One region of the Nocardioides sp. NBC_00850 genome, then DNA from elsewhere that is predicted to be linked to it. Evidence: predicted binding sites of a transcription regulator. Region 1 holds the regulator's gene; the other holds the start of a gene.
What was found. Region 1 encodes HrcA, which represses chaperone genes, less so after heat shock. Its sites were predicted from a motif close to TTGGCACTCGNNNNNNNCGAGTGCCAA; they were not measured.
Positions count from the first base shown of each region.

Region 2: the regulator HrcA is predicted to act here: its motif matches at 5,575-5,601, upstream of groL (chaperonin GroEL).

Region 1 covers NZ_CP108845.1:2,647,821-2,656,367, forward strand. The annotation lists gene OH802_RS12940 (error-prone DNA polymerase) at 1-1,674, shown strand, start outside; gene OH802_RS12945 (GNAT family N-acetyltransferase) at 1,814-2,521, opposite strand; gene hemW (radical SAM family heme chaperone HemW) at 2,591-3,802, shown strand; gene OH802_RS12955 (PspC domain-containing protein) at 3,893-4,087, shown strand; gene OH802_RS12960 (DUF3097 domain-containing protein) at 4,095-4,943, opposite strand; gene OH802_RS12965 (hypothetical protein) at 4,963-5,235, opposite strand; gene hrcA (heat-inducible transcriptional repressor HrcA) at 5,431-6,480, shown strand; gene dnaJ (molecular chaperone DnaJ) at 6,518-7,711, shown strand; gene OH802_RS12980 (16S rRNA (uracil(1498)-N(3))-methyltransferase) at 7,715-8,458, shown strand; gene OH802_RS12985 (Gmad2 immunoglobulin-like domain-containing protein) at 8,518-8,547, shown strand, end outside.
Region 2 covers NZ_CP108845.1:1,767,073-1,775,619, reverse strand. The annotation lists gene OH802_RS08685 (vWA domain-containing protein) at 1-157, opposite strand, end outside; gene OH802_RS08680 (AAA family ATPase) at 286-1,164, opposite strand; gene OH802_RS08675 (NTP transferase domain-containing protein) at 1,238-1,780, opposite strand; gene OH802_RS08670 (hypothetical protein) at 1,783-2,358, opposite strand; gene OH802_RS08665 (alpha/beta hydrolase family protein) at 2,646-3,677, opposite strand; gene groL (chaperonin GroEL) at 3,776-5,410, opposite strand; gene OH802_RS08655 (GNAT family N-acetyltransferase) at 5,623-6,144, opposite strand; gene OH802_RS08650 (M1 family metallopeptidase) at 6,311-7,645, opposite strand; gene OH802_RS08645 (Pls/PosA family non-ribosomal peptide synthetase) at 7,661-8,547, opposite strand, start outside.

The sequences.
Region 1 (8,547 bases):
TGGGACAAGGACGCCGCCGAATACATGGGGCTGGTGAAGTTCGACCTGCTCGGGCTCGGAATGCTGGCGGCGCTCGACCACATGATGCATCTGGCTCTCGAGCACCTGGGGGAGGGCTGGGCCCTGGCGACCATCCCCAAGGAGGAGCCGGCGGTCTACGACATGCTCTGCCGGGCCGACTCGATCGGGGTCTTCCAGGTCGAGTCGCGCGCGCAGATCGGCACCCTGCCGCGCCTGCAGCCGCGCTGCTTCTACGACCTGGCCATCGAGATCGCGCTCATCCGGCCGGGGCCGGTGCAGGGCGGAGCGGTCCATCCCTACGTACGCCGGGCCACCGGGCGCGAGGAGGTCAGCTACGCCCACGAGCTGCTGGAGCCGGTGCTGGAGCGCACCCTCGGGGTGCCGCTGTTCCAGGAGCAGCTCATGGAGATGGGCCGCGTCCTGGGCGACTTCAACCACGACGACGCCGATCTGCTGCGCCGGGCGATGGGCTCGAAGCGTGGTCTCGAGCGGATCGACTCGCTCAAGGAGCAGCTCTATGAGGGCATGCGAGCCAAGGGGATGACCGAGGAGACTGCCGAGGCGGTCTACACCCAGATCCTCTCCTTCGCGAACTTCGGCTTCGCCGAGTCCCACGCGCTGAGCTTCGCCAAGCTCGTCTACGCCTCGTCGTGGTTCAAGCTCCACTACCCGGCCGTGTTCCTGGCCGGCCTGCTCCGCGCCCAGCCGATGGGCTTCTACTCACCGCAGTCGCTGACCCAGGACGCCCGCCGCCACGGAGTGGAGGTACGCCGCCCCGACCTCGTCCTCAGCCAGGCCGCCGCAGACCTGGAGCCGCTCGACGTCGACGTCGTGTCGCCGACCGGGAAGGAGGACTGCCGGCTGGACGGGGAGAAGACCCCGTGGGTGCCCGGCACCCCCGACCCGACCCCGGAGCACCGGCGTGACGGCAACTTCGCGGTACGGCTGGGCCTGGACTCCGTACGCGGCATCGGCAAGGACGTTGCCAAGCGGATCGTGAAGGCCCGCGAGGAGGCGCCGTTCAAGGACTCCCTCGACCTCTCCCGTCGCGCCGGGCTGGAACGCGCCCAGCTCGAGGCGCTGGCGACCGCCGGATGTTTGGAGGTGTTCACATCGAGCCGTCGCCAGGCGCTGTGGCAGGCGGGCTGGACCGAGACCGAGGACCAGCTCGAAGGGGTGCGGTTCACCGCCGAGACCCCTGCGCTGCCCGGCCTCGACCCGGTCGAGGAGACCCTGGCCGACCTGTGGGCGACCGGCGTGACGCCCGGCAGCCATCCCTTCGCCCATCTCCGAGCCGGCCTGACCGCGGCGGGACTCCCGAAGATCAGCGACCTCCCCACCTCGGAGCCCGGCCGGCGCATCACCGTCGCCGGCCTGGTCACCCACCGCCAGCGCCCCGGGACCGCAGGCGGCGTCACCTTCATCAACCTCGAGGACGAGACCGGCATGCTCAACGTCGTCTGCTCCGCCGGCCTGTGGAGGAAGCACCGCAAGATCGCCGTCTCCACCTCGGTCATGCTCATCCGCGGCATCCTCGAGCGCAACGACGGGGTCACCAACCTGGTCGCCGACCGCCTCGCCCCGCTCGAGGAGATCCACCCCGAGGCCGCCAAGGCCATCGCCTCCCGCCACCGCTCCCGCGACTTCCACTGACCCCTGCCGAGACGTCAGCTAGGTCGGCCGAGGCGTCAGTACGTCGGCCGAGAAGTCACTCCCGTCGGTCGAGACGGCAGCCGGTGACCTCTCGCGCGACGTACGTGACCTCTCGGCCGACGCGGGTGACGCCTCGGCGCTAGGCGGCCGCGCGGAAGAGCTCGAAGGTCGTACGCCGCCGCTCCTCGAACCCGAGACCGAGGTAGACCGAGATGGCGCCGGTGTTGGCGACCGAGGCATGCATCAGCGCACGAGAGCCGCGGGCGTGGATGTCGGCGGTGACGGCGCGGACGAGGCGGCCGGCCAGTCCGCGACCGCGTGCCTCGGGGGCGGTGCAGACGGCGCTGATCTCGATCCACCCGCCCGGGTGCATCCGCTGGCCGGCCATCGCGACGAGGCGGCCCTCGTGGCGCAGCCCCAGATACGTACCCATCGTGTGGGTGGACTTCTCGAACGGTCCCGGCTCGGTGCGGGCGACGAGGTCGAGCATCTCGGGTACGTCGGCGGCCCCGAGCACGACCGCCTCGGGATCGGGCGCGGCAGCGACACGTGACGTCTCGACGAGCTGGACCCCTTCGCCGCCACCGACCATCTCCCACCCGTCCCCGCAGACACCGGCCGCGCCGGTGATCAGCGCGGTGCCGCCGGGCCCGACGGCCGCGGCCAGGTCGCGCCACGCCTGCGGGTCGCGCGGGTCGGAGACGGCGGCGAAAGGCGAGACGTCGGGACGGTAGCGACGGGCGAGTCCCGAGCCCTCGGCGAGCGAGGCATGCGCACCGGTCAGCGAGTGCCAGACCGGGTTGTCGAGAACATCGTCGAGAAGAAGATCAGGCTGCGAGACGGACACGCCGGAATTTTCCCACCACCCCTCCCATGACGGTTAACCCTTTTCGACAGGTGGATCGATAATGGAGGGGTGCCTTCCGCTCTGCCTCCCGGTGACCCCGCCCCCACCGACGGGTCACTGCCGGCCGAATCGCTGAGCACGCTGGGGGAGAAGGGGCTGGGCTTCTACGTCCACGTCCCGTTCTGCACGGTCAGATGCGGCTACTGCGACTTCAACACCTACACCGCGATCGAGCTGGGTCCGGGCGTGAGCCGGCAGACGTACGCCGACCAGGCCATCGAGGAGGTCCGGCTGGCGCGCCGGGTGCTGGCCGACAGTGACAAGCAGGTGGACACCGTCTTCTTCGGCGGCGGCACCCCGACCCTCCTGCCAGCGAGCGACCTGACCGGCATGCTCGGTGCGATCAGGGACGAGTTCGGCCTCGCCGACGACGTCGAGGTGACGACCGAGGCCAACCCCGACTCTGTCGACCTGGACTACCTGCGCACCCTGCGCGAGGGCGGCTTCACCCGGCTCAGCTTCGGCATGCAGTCGGCCGTCCCCCACGTACTGAAGACCCTCGACCGCACCCACGACCCCGAGCGGGTCCCACTGGTCGTGGAATGGGCGCGCGAGGCCGGTTTCGAGCAGGTCTCCCTCGACCTCATCTACGGCACCCCGGGAGAGTCGATCGACGACTGGCGCACCAGCCTCGACGCCGCGCTGGCCAGCGACCCCGACCACATCTCGGCCTACTCCCTCATCGTCGAGGACGGCACCGCCCTGGCCCGAAGGGTCAGAAGAGGCGAGATCGAGATGCCCGACGAGGACGACCTCGCCGACAAGTACGAGCTGGCCGACGCCACCCTCCGAAAGCACGGCCTGACCTGGTACGAGGTCTCCAACTGGGCCACCGACGAGTCCCAGCGCTGCCGTCACAACATGCTCTACTGGCAGGGCGGCGACTGGTGGGGTGTCGGCCCCGGCGCCCACAGCCACGTCGGCGGCACCCGGTGGTGGAACGTCAAGCACCCCAAGGCGTACGCCGACCGCATCGGCGCCGAGCAGAGCCCCGCCCACGCTCGCGAGATCCTCGCCGAGGAGGACCGGCGGGTCGAGCGCGTCCTCCTCGAACTGAGGCTCGCCGACGGCCTCCCGGCGGACGCCCTCGACGACGAGGGCCACGCCGCTCTCCCGGAGCAGGTACGTCGCGGTCTGGTCACCGTCGCCGACGACACGATCTTCCTCACCGAGACCGGCAGACTCCTCGCCGACGCGGTGGTCCGAGACCTGCTCCCCTAGCCCATCCCTGAGTCCGGGACCTTGGTCCTGATCGAAGGATCAGGGGTGATCCTGATTGGTAAAGAGGGCCCGAGAGGGGAGAGTGGAGTCATGGCAACCACAACTCTTTCCCGTCCCAGCAACGACAAATGGATCGCCGGCGTCTGCGGCGGTCTCGGCGACCGTTTCGGCATCAACTCGAACCTGATCCGGCTGGCCTTCGTGATCTCCTGCCTGCTCCCCGGACCGCAGTTCATCGTCTACATCGTGCTGTGGATCATCATGCCGAAGAAGTCGTCCTACTGACCGAGGCTCAGACGGGCTCGGTCACGAAGTCGATCAGCTCCTCGACCCGCCCGAGCAGGGCGGGCTCCAGGTCGCCGAACGAATTGACCCGTCCCAGGATGTGCTTCCAGGCCCGCGCGATGTCGGCCTGATCCCGGTGGGGCCAGCCCATGTGCTGGCAGATGCCCTTCTTCCACTCGATCGACCGCGGCACGTTCGGCCAGGCCTCGAGCCCGAGCCGGCCCGGCTTGACCGCCTGCCACACGTCGATGAACGGGTGACCGACGATCAGCACGTGCTGACCGACCGCGGAGCGCCGGATCGACTCCGCGATCCGGGCCTCCTTGGAGCCTTTGACCAGGTGGTCGACGAGCACCCCGACCCGCCGCTGCGGTCCGGGTTTGAACGAAACCAGGTGGTCGGCGAGGTCGTCGACACCGCCCAGATACTCGACGACGACGCCCTCGATCCGCAGGTCGTCACCCCAGATCTTCTCGACCAGCTCGGCGTCATGACGCCCCTCGACGAAGATCCGCGACTCGCGCGCGACCCGGGCCTTGACGTTGTCCACGGCCACCGAGCCCGACGCGGTGCGGGTCGGCTTCGCCGGCGCTGTGCGGGTCACCGGGGGAGTGAGGATGACCGGCTTGCCCTCGAGCCAGAAGCCCGGCCCGAGCGGGAACGTACGCCGCTTGCCCTTCCGGTCCTCGAGTGTCAGCGTGTGCAGGTCGCGGTCGATCCGCACGATCTCGCCGACGAAGTCGGTCTCGACCTCCTCGATCACAGCGCCCAGCTCTGCGGGAGTCTCGACGGCACGCCCGTTCTTGGGCTTGCGCCAGTCGCCGGCCAGTACGTCGGAGCCGTAGCGATCGCTCATCCGGAGAACGGTAGTGGAGTCAGCAGCGAGAACCGGTGAGCACGCGCCCGAGCTGCTCGAGAACCTCGTCCGGCGTGGCCGCGGCCTCCGGGAACCGGAAGGTCACGTGGTGGCCGCCGTCGAGGGTGATCCAGGAGACGTCGACGCTCTCGGCGGTGAGGTTGGAGAGGCGTACGCCCACGATGTGACGCGGTCGCAGGCCGAGCCGTGCCGAGAGCGAGCGGCACAGGTCCGCCTGGTGCTCGTCGTTGGCGTGGGCCGTGATGCGGACCAGCAGATCGTCGGCGATCATAGGACTCTCCAGTGGGGCGGAAGCAGTGCAGAATGGCTCTAAGGTCAGCCTAACCTAAGGCTATCTCGATAGCGAGAGAAGTGTCCCGTTCCACAGAGCGGAGCGGCCACCGGAAACTGGTGCCTGTGACGCGAACCGGTAGGATTGGCACTCGCACGGAATGAGTGCCAGGCAGCCAGGACGATAGGAGGGCAGATGCAGAACGAACGCAGGCTCTCCGTCCTCCGAGCGATCGTCGAGGACTATGTGAAGACCGAGGAGCCGGTCGGCTCCAAGGCGCTCGTGGAGCGTCACGGTCTCGGTGTCTCCCCGGCGACGGTACGCAACGACATGGCCGCGCTGGAGGAGGAGGGCTACATCACCGCCCCCCACACCAGCGCCGGCCGGGTGCCCACCGACAAGGGCTACCGGCTCTTCGTCGACCGGCTGACCACGGTCAAGCCGATGACTACCGCCGAGAAGCGGGCGATCGCCGGCTTCCTCGAGGGCGCGGTCGACCTCGACGACGTCGTTACCCGCTCGACCCGGCTGCTCTCGCAGCTGACCCGCCAGGTGGCGGTGGTGCAATACCCGACCCTGAGCCGCTCGACCGTCCGCCACGTCGAGCTGGTCGCGCTGGCCCCGACCAGGCTCCTCCTCGTGCTCATCCTCAGCACCGGCCGCGTCGAGCAGCGACTGCTCGAGGTGACCGAGGAGGTCTCCGAGGAGACCCTGGCCACGTTGCGCGCGAAGATCAACACCGCGGTCGCCGGCGCCGTCATCGCCGAGGCCGGCGAGGCGCTGCGCACGATCGCCCAGCCGGCCGACGCGCCCGCCGACGCCCCGCAGACGGATACATTGAAGGATGGGCTCGCGGCCGCGGTGGCGGAGGCCCTGATCGAGGCGATGAACGACCACCGCTCCGACGAGCGGATCTCCATCGGCGGCACCAGCAACCTGGCTCGTTTCGGCGACAGCTTCGACACCGCCGTACGCCCGCTCCTGGAGGCCCTCGAGGAGCACGTCGTCCTGCTCAAACTGATGGGCGAGGCGACCGCGGGCGGACTGGTCACGGTGCGGATCGGCGCCGAAGGCCCCTACCAGGAGCTCTCCCAGACCAGCGTGGTCGCGACCGGCTACGGACCTGGCGACGAGGCGCTGGCCACGCTCGGCGTGGTCGGCCCCACCCGGATGGACTACCCCGGATCCATGGCGGCGGTGCGCGCGGTGGCGCGCTACCTCTCCCGGATCCTCGACGAGGCTTGAGCAGCAGACTCGATTCAAGGAAGATCAGCGAACTTCGATGGCAGGAAGACCGACGTTGGACCCCTATGAGCTCCTCGGTGTCGACAAGGACGCCGACGACGCAACGATCAAGAAGGCGTACCGGAAGCTGGCGCGCCAGTACCACCCTGACGTCAACCCCGACGCCGAGTCGCAGGAGAAGTTCAAGGAGATCTCCCACGCCTACGAGGTGCTGAGCGACCCGCAGAAGCGGGCTGCGTACGACCGCGGTGGCGACCCGTTCGCGGGAGGCTTCGGCGCCCAGGGCGCGGGCTTCTCGTTCACCGACATCATGGACGCCTTCTTCGGTGGCGCAGGTGCCGGCACGGGAGGCGCGGGGCGTGGCCCCCGTCCGCGCGTACGCCGCGGGCAGGACGCCCTCATCCGTCTCGACATCGACCTGGCCGAGGCCGCCTTCGGCGTCACCCGCGACCTCAAGGTCGACACCGCGGTCGTCTGTGACACCTGTGGTGGCGAGGGGGCCGCGGAAGGCTCCCACCCGATCCCGTGCGAGACCTGCCACGGCCAGGGTGAGGTCGCGGTCGTGCAGCGCTCCTTCCTGGGCGAGATCCGCACGCTGCGCCCGTGCTCGGCCTGCAACGGCTTCGGCACCGTCATCCCCGACCCGTGCCGTGACTGCAGCGGCGAGGGCCGGGTGCGCTCCCACCGCACCCTGACCGTCAAGATCCCGCCGGGCGTCGACGACGGCACCCGGGTGCAGCTCGCCGAGCAGGGCGAGATCGGCCCCGGCGGCGGCCCCGCCGGCGACCTCTACGTCGAGATCCACGTCGCCAAGCACGCCACCTTCACGCGGAGGGGCAACGACCTGCACTGCACCGCGAAGGTGCCGATGACCGCGGCCGCGCTCGGCACCACGCTCAACCTGCCGACGCTCGAGGCCGACCTCGTCGGCGAGGGCGCCGACCAGATCGACCCCGAGGACGCCTCGATCCAGATCGACCTCAAGCCCGGCACCCAGTCCGGCACCGACCACGTCCTGCGTGGCCGCGGTGTGCCCGGTCTGCGGGGAGGTCGCGGCGACCTGATCGTGACCATCAACGTGGAGACCCCCACCAAGCTCGACCTCGAGCAGGAGGCGCTGCTGCGCCAGCTCGCCGAGATGCGCGGTGAGGAGTCCGTCCAGGGCCAGCTCAAGGCGGCCCACAAGGGCGGCGTCTTCTCCTGGTTCAAGGACACCCTCAACGGGCACTGAGTCATGACCCTTCCCGTTCACCTCGTCGAGTCGCTCGTCGGCACCCGTGTCGGCGACGACATCGAGGTGAGCGGCGACGAGGGCCACCACGCGGTCGTCGTACGCCGCCTCCGGGTCGGCGAGGAGGTCGTGCTCACCGACGGCGCCGGCGAGGGCGTCACCGGCACGATCACGCAGACCACCAAGAAGTCGATGACCGTACGCGTCGACGAGATCATCCTCGGCGACGCGCCGCCCGAGCCCGCGCTGACGGTCGTCCAGGCGCTGCCCAAGGGCGACCGCGGCGAGCTCGCCGTCGAGATGCTCACCGAGATCGGCGCCGCCAGCATCGTCCCGTGGGCGGCAACCCGCTCGGTCGCCGTCTGGAAGGGCGAGCGCGCGGTCAAGTCCCTCGCCCGCTGGCGAGCCACCGCCCGCGAGGCCGCCAAGCAGTCGCGCCGGCTGTGGCACCCCGAGGTCGAGCCGCTGGCCACCACCGACGCCGTCGTGGCCAAGGTCGAGGCGGCCGACGTCGCCGTCGTGCTCCACGAGGAGGGCACCCTCCCGCTCGGCGCGGTCCCCGTCATCGACGAGGGCACGATCCTGGTCGTGGTCGGCCCCGAGGGCGGCCTGACGGAGGAGGAGATCTCCCTGTTCGAGAAGGCCGGCGCCACCACCATCCGTCTCGGCGGTGAGGTCCTGCGCACCTCGACCGCCGGCGTCGCCGCCTCAGCCGCCCTGCTGGCCCGCACCCGCCGCTGGGACTGACCGCCGACTGCTCGGCGTGGTGGGTTCGTCCTTCGGGGATGCCGGGTGAGTATGGAGGCATGAGGAGCACACGTACGCGTCCGGCGGGC
Region 2 (8,547 bases), 880 kb from region 1:
CGAACCAGGCCTCGAAGACCTGGTCGTATCGGCGCAGGTCGTCGGGGCCGGCGCACAGCGTCGCCCGTCCGGCCGTGTAGGTGGCGGTCGGGTCCCCTGCGCCGACGATCGCGGTCGCCTGCAGGAAGCCGTGGGCGCGGTCCTGGGTCACCTGCACCCCGGCCGCTCTGAGGGCCCGGGTGAAGCCGAGGAAGATCGCTGTCGGAATACCCGGTTCACCGGGTATCCCTGCACTTCTCTGGCGTTGCATTGCCTGAGAAGTGCCAGTTTTGCCAGAGAAGTCGGTCACGTCAGGAGCCGATCCAGTGCAGCACGGACGCGGTCGGCGTCCTCGCGGTGCTTGACGAGCGCGCCGAGCGTCGCGGCGGCGCTCTCCAGGTCCATCTCGGACACTCCGAGGTGGTGCAGGGCGCGGGCCCAGTCGAGGGTCTCGGCGACGCCCGGGGGCTTGAGCAGGGCGTTCGCGCCCTCGGCGCCACGCAGCTGCTGGACCACGGTGACCACCTGGCGAGCGAGCTCGTCGGCGACCTCAGGGGCCCGGCTGCGTACGATCTCGATCTCGCGGGCCAGGCCCGGGTGGTCGATCCAGTGGTAGAGGCAGCGGCGCTTCAGGGCGTCGTGGAGCTCCCGGGTGCGGTTGGAGGTGAGCACGACGACCGGTGGGACCGTCGCGGCGACGGTCCCGAACTCCGGGATCGTCACCTGGTAGGTGGACAGCACCTCGAGCAGGAACGCCTCGAACTCGTCGTCGGCCCGGTCGACCTCGTCGACGAGCAGCACCGACGGTGCCTGACGCAGCGCGGCCAGCACCGGGCGGGCGAGCAGGAACCGCTCGTCGTAGAGGGACTTCTCGGCCTCCTCCACCTCTCCCGCGCCACCGGCCGCCTCGAGGGCACGCAGGTGGAGGATCTGGCGGGCGAAGTCCCAGTCGTAGAGCGCCTGGGTGGCGTCGATCCCCTCGTAGCACTGCAGCCTCACCAGCGGCAGGTCGAGCGCCTCGGCGACGGCCTCGGCGAGTGCGGTCTTCCCGGTCCCGGGCTCACCCTCGAGCAGCAGCGGCCGCTGCATCCGCAGCGCGAGGAACGTCACCGTCGCCAGCTCCGGGTCGGCCCGGTATCCGGTCGCCGCCAGGCGGTCAGCGATCTCCCGGGGCGTCAGGTCCATGGTCTGAGCCTAGAACGCGAAGCGTTGGCTCAGGGTTGGACAACCTCTAACGAGGGGACGAACGAATTTTCGTTCAGCGCCGGTCGACGTCGTTCCCGCACGCCAGGTCGCCGCACTCCACCAGACGTACGTCATGGGTCTTCAGGTAACCCCGGGCGCCCTGGTCACCGACGGCTGCCTCGATGACCCCCGCCCAGTGGTCGCGCCCGATCAGCACCGGATGGCCCGGAACGCCGGCGTACGCCGCCCGGGCCAGCCCAGTGGTCGAGCCCGCGGTGGAGCCTGTCGAGACCACCCGAGCGACCACATCAGGCCCCACGTCCGGCAGGTCTACGAGATGAACCACGGCAGCCTCGGCACCCGAGCCGAGAGCCGCCAGACCGACCCGCAGCGAGGCTCCCATCCCCTCGTCCCAGTCCTCGGCGACGACGACCCGCTGATCGGCCGGGAGCAGCGCCCGCGCCTCGTCGGCGGCGGCGCCGAGCACGACGAGTACGTCGTCACAGCCACCCTCGCGCAGCACCTCGATCGACCGCACCAGCCAGTCGTCGACCAGCGCCTTGGGCATGCCCATCCGCCGACCCGCGCCGGCGGCCAGGAGCAGGCCGGCGACCATCGTCACTTGAACGCGGAGGTGTAGAGCTTCTGCAGCTTCGCGCTCTTGACGTCGCTGTAGCCACAGCCGATGACCTTGGTATCACCCTTGGCCGCGACCAGGTAGTTCTTGCCCTTCTCGAACTCGGGCATCGGGATCGTGCTCGGCGCGGGCAGCGTGATCCGGACGGTGTCGGTGCCACCGACGCCGTCGGCGTACATCCACGTCTTCACCCGCAGCACGGCCTCGCTCTCGGTCACACTCTCCGCGGTGCCCTCGAAGGCGAGCGCGGCGTTCTGGGAGAGCCACTTCGAGGTCGGCGGGATGCATCGGGCGGCGTCCGCGACGACGGTCAGCTCGGTCGTGCCGCCGCCTCCGGCCGGAGCGGACGACGATGGGACCGGCGCGGTCTCGGTGACCGTCGCGGTCGGCGACGGGGGTGCGGCATCGGGGTCCTCAGCAGTGTCGTCGGAGCTGAGAAGGCCGAAGGAGGCGACGATCGCGACGAGCACGACCGCGGCGGCGATCACGGCTGCGACCCATCGCCACGGTGACCGCGGCGGCTGCATCCCGGTCTTCGGTCCGAGGTCGACACTCATGCCAACATCATGCCTCATCACTGGGTGCCATCCGGGGACCCGCTGGAGGTCCGCAGGTTGACACACGCAGGCGGGGCCCTGGCTTCGAAGAACCCTGACCCCGCCCGCCGCTGCAGAACTTCACCCGGATATTCCCTTGGGCTTCAAAGCCCCCCAGATCCAGACGCTTCCCCGCAGTCGGCCACTGTGTGGAGCACCAATGTTGCGTTACCGAGCTGTTGTCGAGACAGTGTCGAAAGTCCCCAAAAGGATGGGACTGCTGGGCCCCTCCTCATCGCCCGGTCAGGTCATGCCAGATGACGATCGAGGAACCCGATGACCCGCCGGATCGAGAGATCCCACTGCGGCCCGAAGGCGTGCTGCTCCCCGGGGTAGACCCACAGCCGCTGGCGCACGCCCGCGGTCTCCATCAGGTCCCGGGTGGTGTAGGCCCACCTGATCGGGCAGGACTCGTCGTTGGTCCCGTGGTGCATCTGGAGCGGGACCTCGATGCGGTCGAAGTACGTCCGCGCCGACAGCCCCTCCCAGAACTCCGGCTCCGTCTCGGGATCGCCGTACTGCCGATAGAGCCGGGCCACCTCGTCGGGCCGCGACGGCACCGCCCACCGGTTGATGTTGTCGACGATGTCGGAGGAGACCGACGCGTACGTCACCCCTGCCCGCACCAGCCCCGGCTGGGCGACGAGCGCGTTCATCACCACTCCCCCACCCATGGAGCGGCCGAGCAGCGCGGTGCGGTCGGGGTCGACGTACGGAAGTCGCTTCATCGCCTGGACGGCGTTGATGGTGTCGCGGGTGTAGCCGAGTCGGCTCTCGTCCTCCTCCGTGCCCTCCGGGATGGGAGACGATCCGGCGTGACCGCGGTAGTCGGTGTGCAGGACGACGTAGCCCTCCCGGGCCAGCCGGTCCTGCTCCCGCTTCAGCCCTTGACCGGTGACGTAGATGTCGGTGTCGATGTGGCCGTGCGCGAAGACCACCCCGGGGAACGGCCCGGCGCCCCGCGGCCGGAAGAGCACCCCGGTGATCGTCAGCGGACCGCTCGGGTAGCTGACCTCGAAGCGGCGGTACGCATCCGTGCTCCCCGACTCCCGCAGCACCTTCACCTCGCCGCCCGGGAAGTCCTCCCGCATCAGCTGCGGCAGCGAGACCTTGTCGGTCACCGGTGGCAGCGTCTCCGACGGACTCGGGGAGGGTGAGGAGGGCGTGACCGAGGTCGACGGTGACGCTGCGCGAGACGACGGCGCAGCGGCCGGCTCACCGCCGCATCCAGCGAGAAGCACGGCCGAGATCGCCAGCGCCGACATCGCCTTCGGGCCCATGCCGTCGAGCGTAGCCCTCGCACCCGCGGCACCAGGGAAAACGACAAGTGCCCCCACCGACCGGCGGGGGCACCTGCGTGTGCTCTAGCGAGACGGACTCAGAAGCCCATGCCGCCCATGTCACCCATGCCACCGGTCGGGTCGCCACCAGCGGCGGCCTTCTCCGGCTTGTCGGCCACGACGGCCTCGGTGGTGAGGAACAGCGCGGCGATCGACGCGGCGTTCTGCAGCGCCGAGCGGGTCACCTTGGCCGGGTCGATGATGCCCGCGGCCAGCAGGTCGACGTACTCACCCGTGGCGGCGTTGAGGCCGTGGCCCTGCGGGAGGCCGGCGACCTTCTCCGCCACGACGCCGCCCTCGAGGCCGGCGTTGATGGCGATCTGCTTCAGCGGCGCCGAGATGGCGGCCTTGACGATCGAGGCACCGGTGGCCTCGTCGCCGTCGAGCTCGAGCTTCTCGAAGGCAGCGGCGGCGGCCTGGATCAGCGCGACACCACCACCGGCGAGGATGCCCTCCTCGACAGCAGCCTTGGCGTTGCGGACAGCGTCCTCGATGCGGTGCTTGCGCTCCTTGAGCTCGACCTCGGTGGCCGCGCCGACCTTGATGACGGCCACGCCGCCGGCCAGCTTGGCGAGGCGCTCCTGGAGCTTCTCGCGGTCGTAGTCGGAGTCCGACTTCTCGATCTCGGCGCGGATCTGGTTGACCCGGCCCTCGATCTGACCCTGGTCGCCCGAACCCTCGACGATGGTGGTCTCGTCCTTGGTGATGACGACCTTGCGGGCCTGGCCGAGCAGCTCGATGCCGGCGGTGTCCAGGGAGAGGCCGACCTCCTCGGAGATGACCTGGCCACCGGTGAGGATCGCGATGTCCTGCAGCATGGCCTTGCGGCGGTCACCGAAGCCCGGAGCCTTGACGGCGACGGACTTGAAGGTGCCCTTGATCTTGTTGACGACCAGCGTCGAGAGAGCCTCGCCGTCGACGTCCTCGGCCAGGATGACCAGCGGCTTGCCGGTCTGCATGACCTTCTCCAGGACCGGGATCAGGTCCTTGACGCTGGAGATCTTCGAGTTGACGATCAGGATGTACGGGTCGTCGAGGACGGTCTCCATACGCTCCGGGTCGGTCACGAAGTAGGCCGAGATGTAGCCCTTGTCGAAGCGCATACCCTCGGTCAGCTCGAGGTCGAGCCCGAAGGTGTTCGACTCCTCGACGGTGATGACGCCTTCCTTGCCGACCTTGTCCATCGCCTCGGCGATGATCTCGCCGACGGTGGTGTCAGCAGCGGAGATCGAGGCGGTAGCAGCGATCTGCTCCTTGGTCTCGATGTCCTTGGCCTGGGCGAGCAGCTGCTCGGTGACGGCGTCGACGGCCGCCTCGATGCCGCGCTTCAGGCCGGCCGGGTTGGCACCCGCGGCGACGTTGCGCAGGCCCTCGCGGACCAGCGCCTGGGCGAGAACGGTCGCGGTCGTCGTGCCGTCACCGGCGACGTCGTCGGTCTTCTTCGCGACCTCCTTGACCAGCTCGGCACCGATCTTCTCGTAGGGGTCCTCGAGCTCGATCTCCTTGGCGATGGAAACACCATCGTTGGTGATCGTGGGGGCACCCCACTTCTTCTCGAGCACGACGTTGCGGCCCTTGGGACCGAGGGTGACCTTGACGGCGTCGGCGAGGGTGTTGAGACCCTTCTCCAGACCCCGACGGGCCTCCTCGTTGAAAGCGATGAGCTTCGGCATTGCTCCTGCGATCCTTCACTTGGGAAGTTCGTTGGATCCGGTCCGATGGGTTGCCCGCGACGGACGACGCCACTCCCGGCAGAACCCTTCCCTGCCGCTCGCGACGCCTCAACGTCACCGGTCCGGTTGTTGTCACTCTCATGGTAAGAGTGCCAGCCTCATGTTTAGCACTCGACCCCTGCGAGTGCAAGAAAATCCCAGGATGGCGACGGTCAGAGAGGCTTCGCGAGCTCGGCGAACTCGAGGTCGTCACGCAGCGGGCGGCCGAAGCGCTCGTCGCCGTAGGGGAACGGCTCGAAGCGTCCCGTACGCCCGAATCCGCGCCGCTCGTAGAACGCGATCAGGTCCTCGCGCTGGCGGATCACGGTCATCCGGATCTCCTCCGCGCCCCACTCGCGCGCGATCCGCTCGGCCTCGGCCATGACGGCCTTGCCGACGCCGGCTCCCTGCAGCTGCGGCGAGACGGAGAACATGCCGAAATAGACGTACGCCTCTCGCTTCTGCAACTGGCAGCAGGCGACGATCTCGCCCGGCCGCTCAGCGACGAGGAGCCGGGATCCCGGAGCGGTGATCACCTCACGTACGCCCTCGGGGTCGGTGCGCTGCCCGGCGAGCAGGTCGGCCTCGGTGGTCCACCCGGCACGGGAGGCGTCGCCGCGATAGGCCGACTCGATCAGCCCGACCAGGGCTTCGACGTCGGAGAAGTTGGCGTCACGGAAGGTCAGCTCAGGCACGTCGCCGAGGGTAGCCGGAGTCAGCACCCGCTGGTCGAGCCGCGAGGCCGCCTGCGGCCGAGCGTGTCGAGACCAACACGGGTCCTGCTGTGCGCCGAGGGGACTGTGTTGGTCTCGACACGGATTCGCTCGTTCCTCACGAATCCGGCTCGACCAGCGGCGCGATTCAGGCGGGCAGGTCGGGCAGCGCCGGCCGGCGCAGCCAGGCATCGAAGAGCGCGGTGAGGTCGCGGCCGCAGACCTCGGCCGCGAGGGCCTCGAAGTCGGCGGTGGTGACCGATCCCCCGCTGTGCCGGGCGACCCACGTGCGCAGGATCTTGAAGAAGGCCCCGTCCCCGACGGTGCGCCGCAGTGCGTGCAGGGCGAGCGCTCCGCGCTTGTAGACGCGGTCGTCGAACATGTCCGCGGGACCGGGGTCGGCGAGGACCAGGTCCTGCGCCAGCGCCTTCAGCCGGCGGTGATGGTGACGGGCGTGCTCGCCGCACGAGCGGCCACCGGAGGCGTCGGACCACAGCCACTCGCTGTAGCAGGCGAAACCCTCGTGCAACCAGATGTCGCGCCACTCGCGCAGGGTCACCGCGTTGCCGAACCACTGGTGGGCGAGCTCATGGGCGACGAGGCGTACCTCCGACCACTCGCCGGTCAGGTGGTTGCGCCCGAAGGTCGACAGTGACTGCGACTCGAGCGGGATCTCGAGCTCGTCGTCGGTGACCACGACGGAGTAGGAGGCGAAGGGGTAGGGCCCGAAGACCGAGGTGAAGTAGGCCATCATCTCCCGCTGGCGCCCGAAGGAGGCCTCGAACCCGGCGGTGGCGTCGACCGGGTACGCGGCCCGGATCGGCACCCGGCCGCCCGGCCCTTCGGCCGGCGCGATGTCGACGACCCGGTAGCGCCCGATCTGCACGGTGGCCAGGTAGGTCGCCATCGGCTCGGCCTGCCAGTAGCGCCAGGTCTCCCCGCTGCCGCGGCGTACGCGGGAGGTCAGCTCGCCGTTGGAGACGACCGCATAGCCCGGCGCGGTGGTCACGCTGATCGCGTAGCGAGCCTTGTCGGAGGGGCGGTCGTTGCACGGGAACCAGGTCGGCGCACCATGCGGCTGACCTGCGACGATGACGCCGTCATCGAGCTCCTCCCAGCCGGCGTCGCCGTGGTGCGAGAGCACCACCGGCCGGGGCTTGCCGGAGTATCTGACCGTGACCACGAACTCCTCGCCGGCCGCGATCCGCGAGCGGAGGTTCAGCACCAGGCGGTGGTCGTGGTGGGACCACTTGGCCGGTGGGCGGCCGTCGATCGCGACCTTCTGCACCCGCAGGTGCGCGAGGTCGAGGACGACGCGGCTGAGGTCCTCGACGGCGACCGCACGGATCGTCGCCGTGCCCGCGAGCCGGTTGCCGACCAGGTCGTAGGTGAGCTCGAGGTCGTAGTGGGTCGCGCTCCACGACAGGTCCCCGTGACCTGAGAGGTAGGGGTCTGCTGTGGGGAGCTTCGGCACGGCGGTCATGTTAGAGGCATCCGCTCAGCCGGCCTGGTCCCAGGGACCGATCGGGTTGCCGATCCAGAGGGTCTTGTCCGGCAGGCTCTCCCCGCGCATGACCAGCGAGACCGGGCCGACGACCGCATGCCGGCCGATGGCCGCGGCGGGCAGGATCACCGAGTTGGGCCCGAGCGTGGCACCGCGCCGGAGGACGACCTCGTCGAGGGCCAGGACGCGGTCGTGGAACAGGTGGGTCTGCACGACCGTGCCGGCGTTGACCGTGGCGCCGTCGCCGAGCTCGACGAGGTCGGTCTCGGGGAGCCAGCGGGTCTCGATCCACACGCCGCGGCCGATCTTCGCGCCGAGCGCTCGGAACCAGAGGTTGAGCACCGGGGTCCCGGACACGGCACCGGTGAACCAGGGCGCGGCGAGCACCTCCACGAAGGTGTCGGCCAGCTCGTTGGCCCACACGAACCAGCTCCACAGCGGGTGCGACCCGGCCCGGATGCGGCCCACGAGCAGCCACTTCGCCGCCACCGTGATCCCGGCGGCGACCGCACCGGCGGCCGCGAGCATCGGACCGGCGACCAGGATCGCGACGAGGAGGTCGGTCGCCTCCCACACCCGCACGAGCACGTAGCCGACCCCTGTGTAGAGCAGCACCGCGAGCGTCTGCGGCACCAGCCGGGCCAGCTCGACGAGCGCCCGAGCGATCTTGAGGCGTGTCGGTGGATCGTAGGTGCGCCCCGAGTCGGTCTCGCCGGCCGCCCGGCGCAGCGGTGCCGGCGGCGAGCCGAGCCAGCTCTCCCCCTTCTGCGCGCGTTTGCGCCGCGGGGCCGCGCTGAGCACGGCGACCAGGGACGCCTTCGGCACCTTGCGGCCGGGCGCCGCCATGCCGGAGTTGCCGACGAAGGCGCGCTTGCCGATCT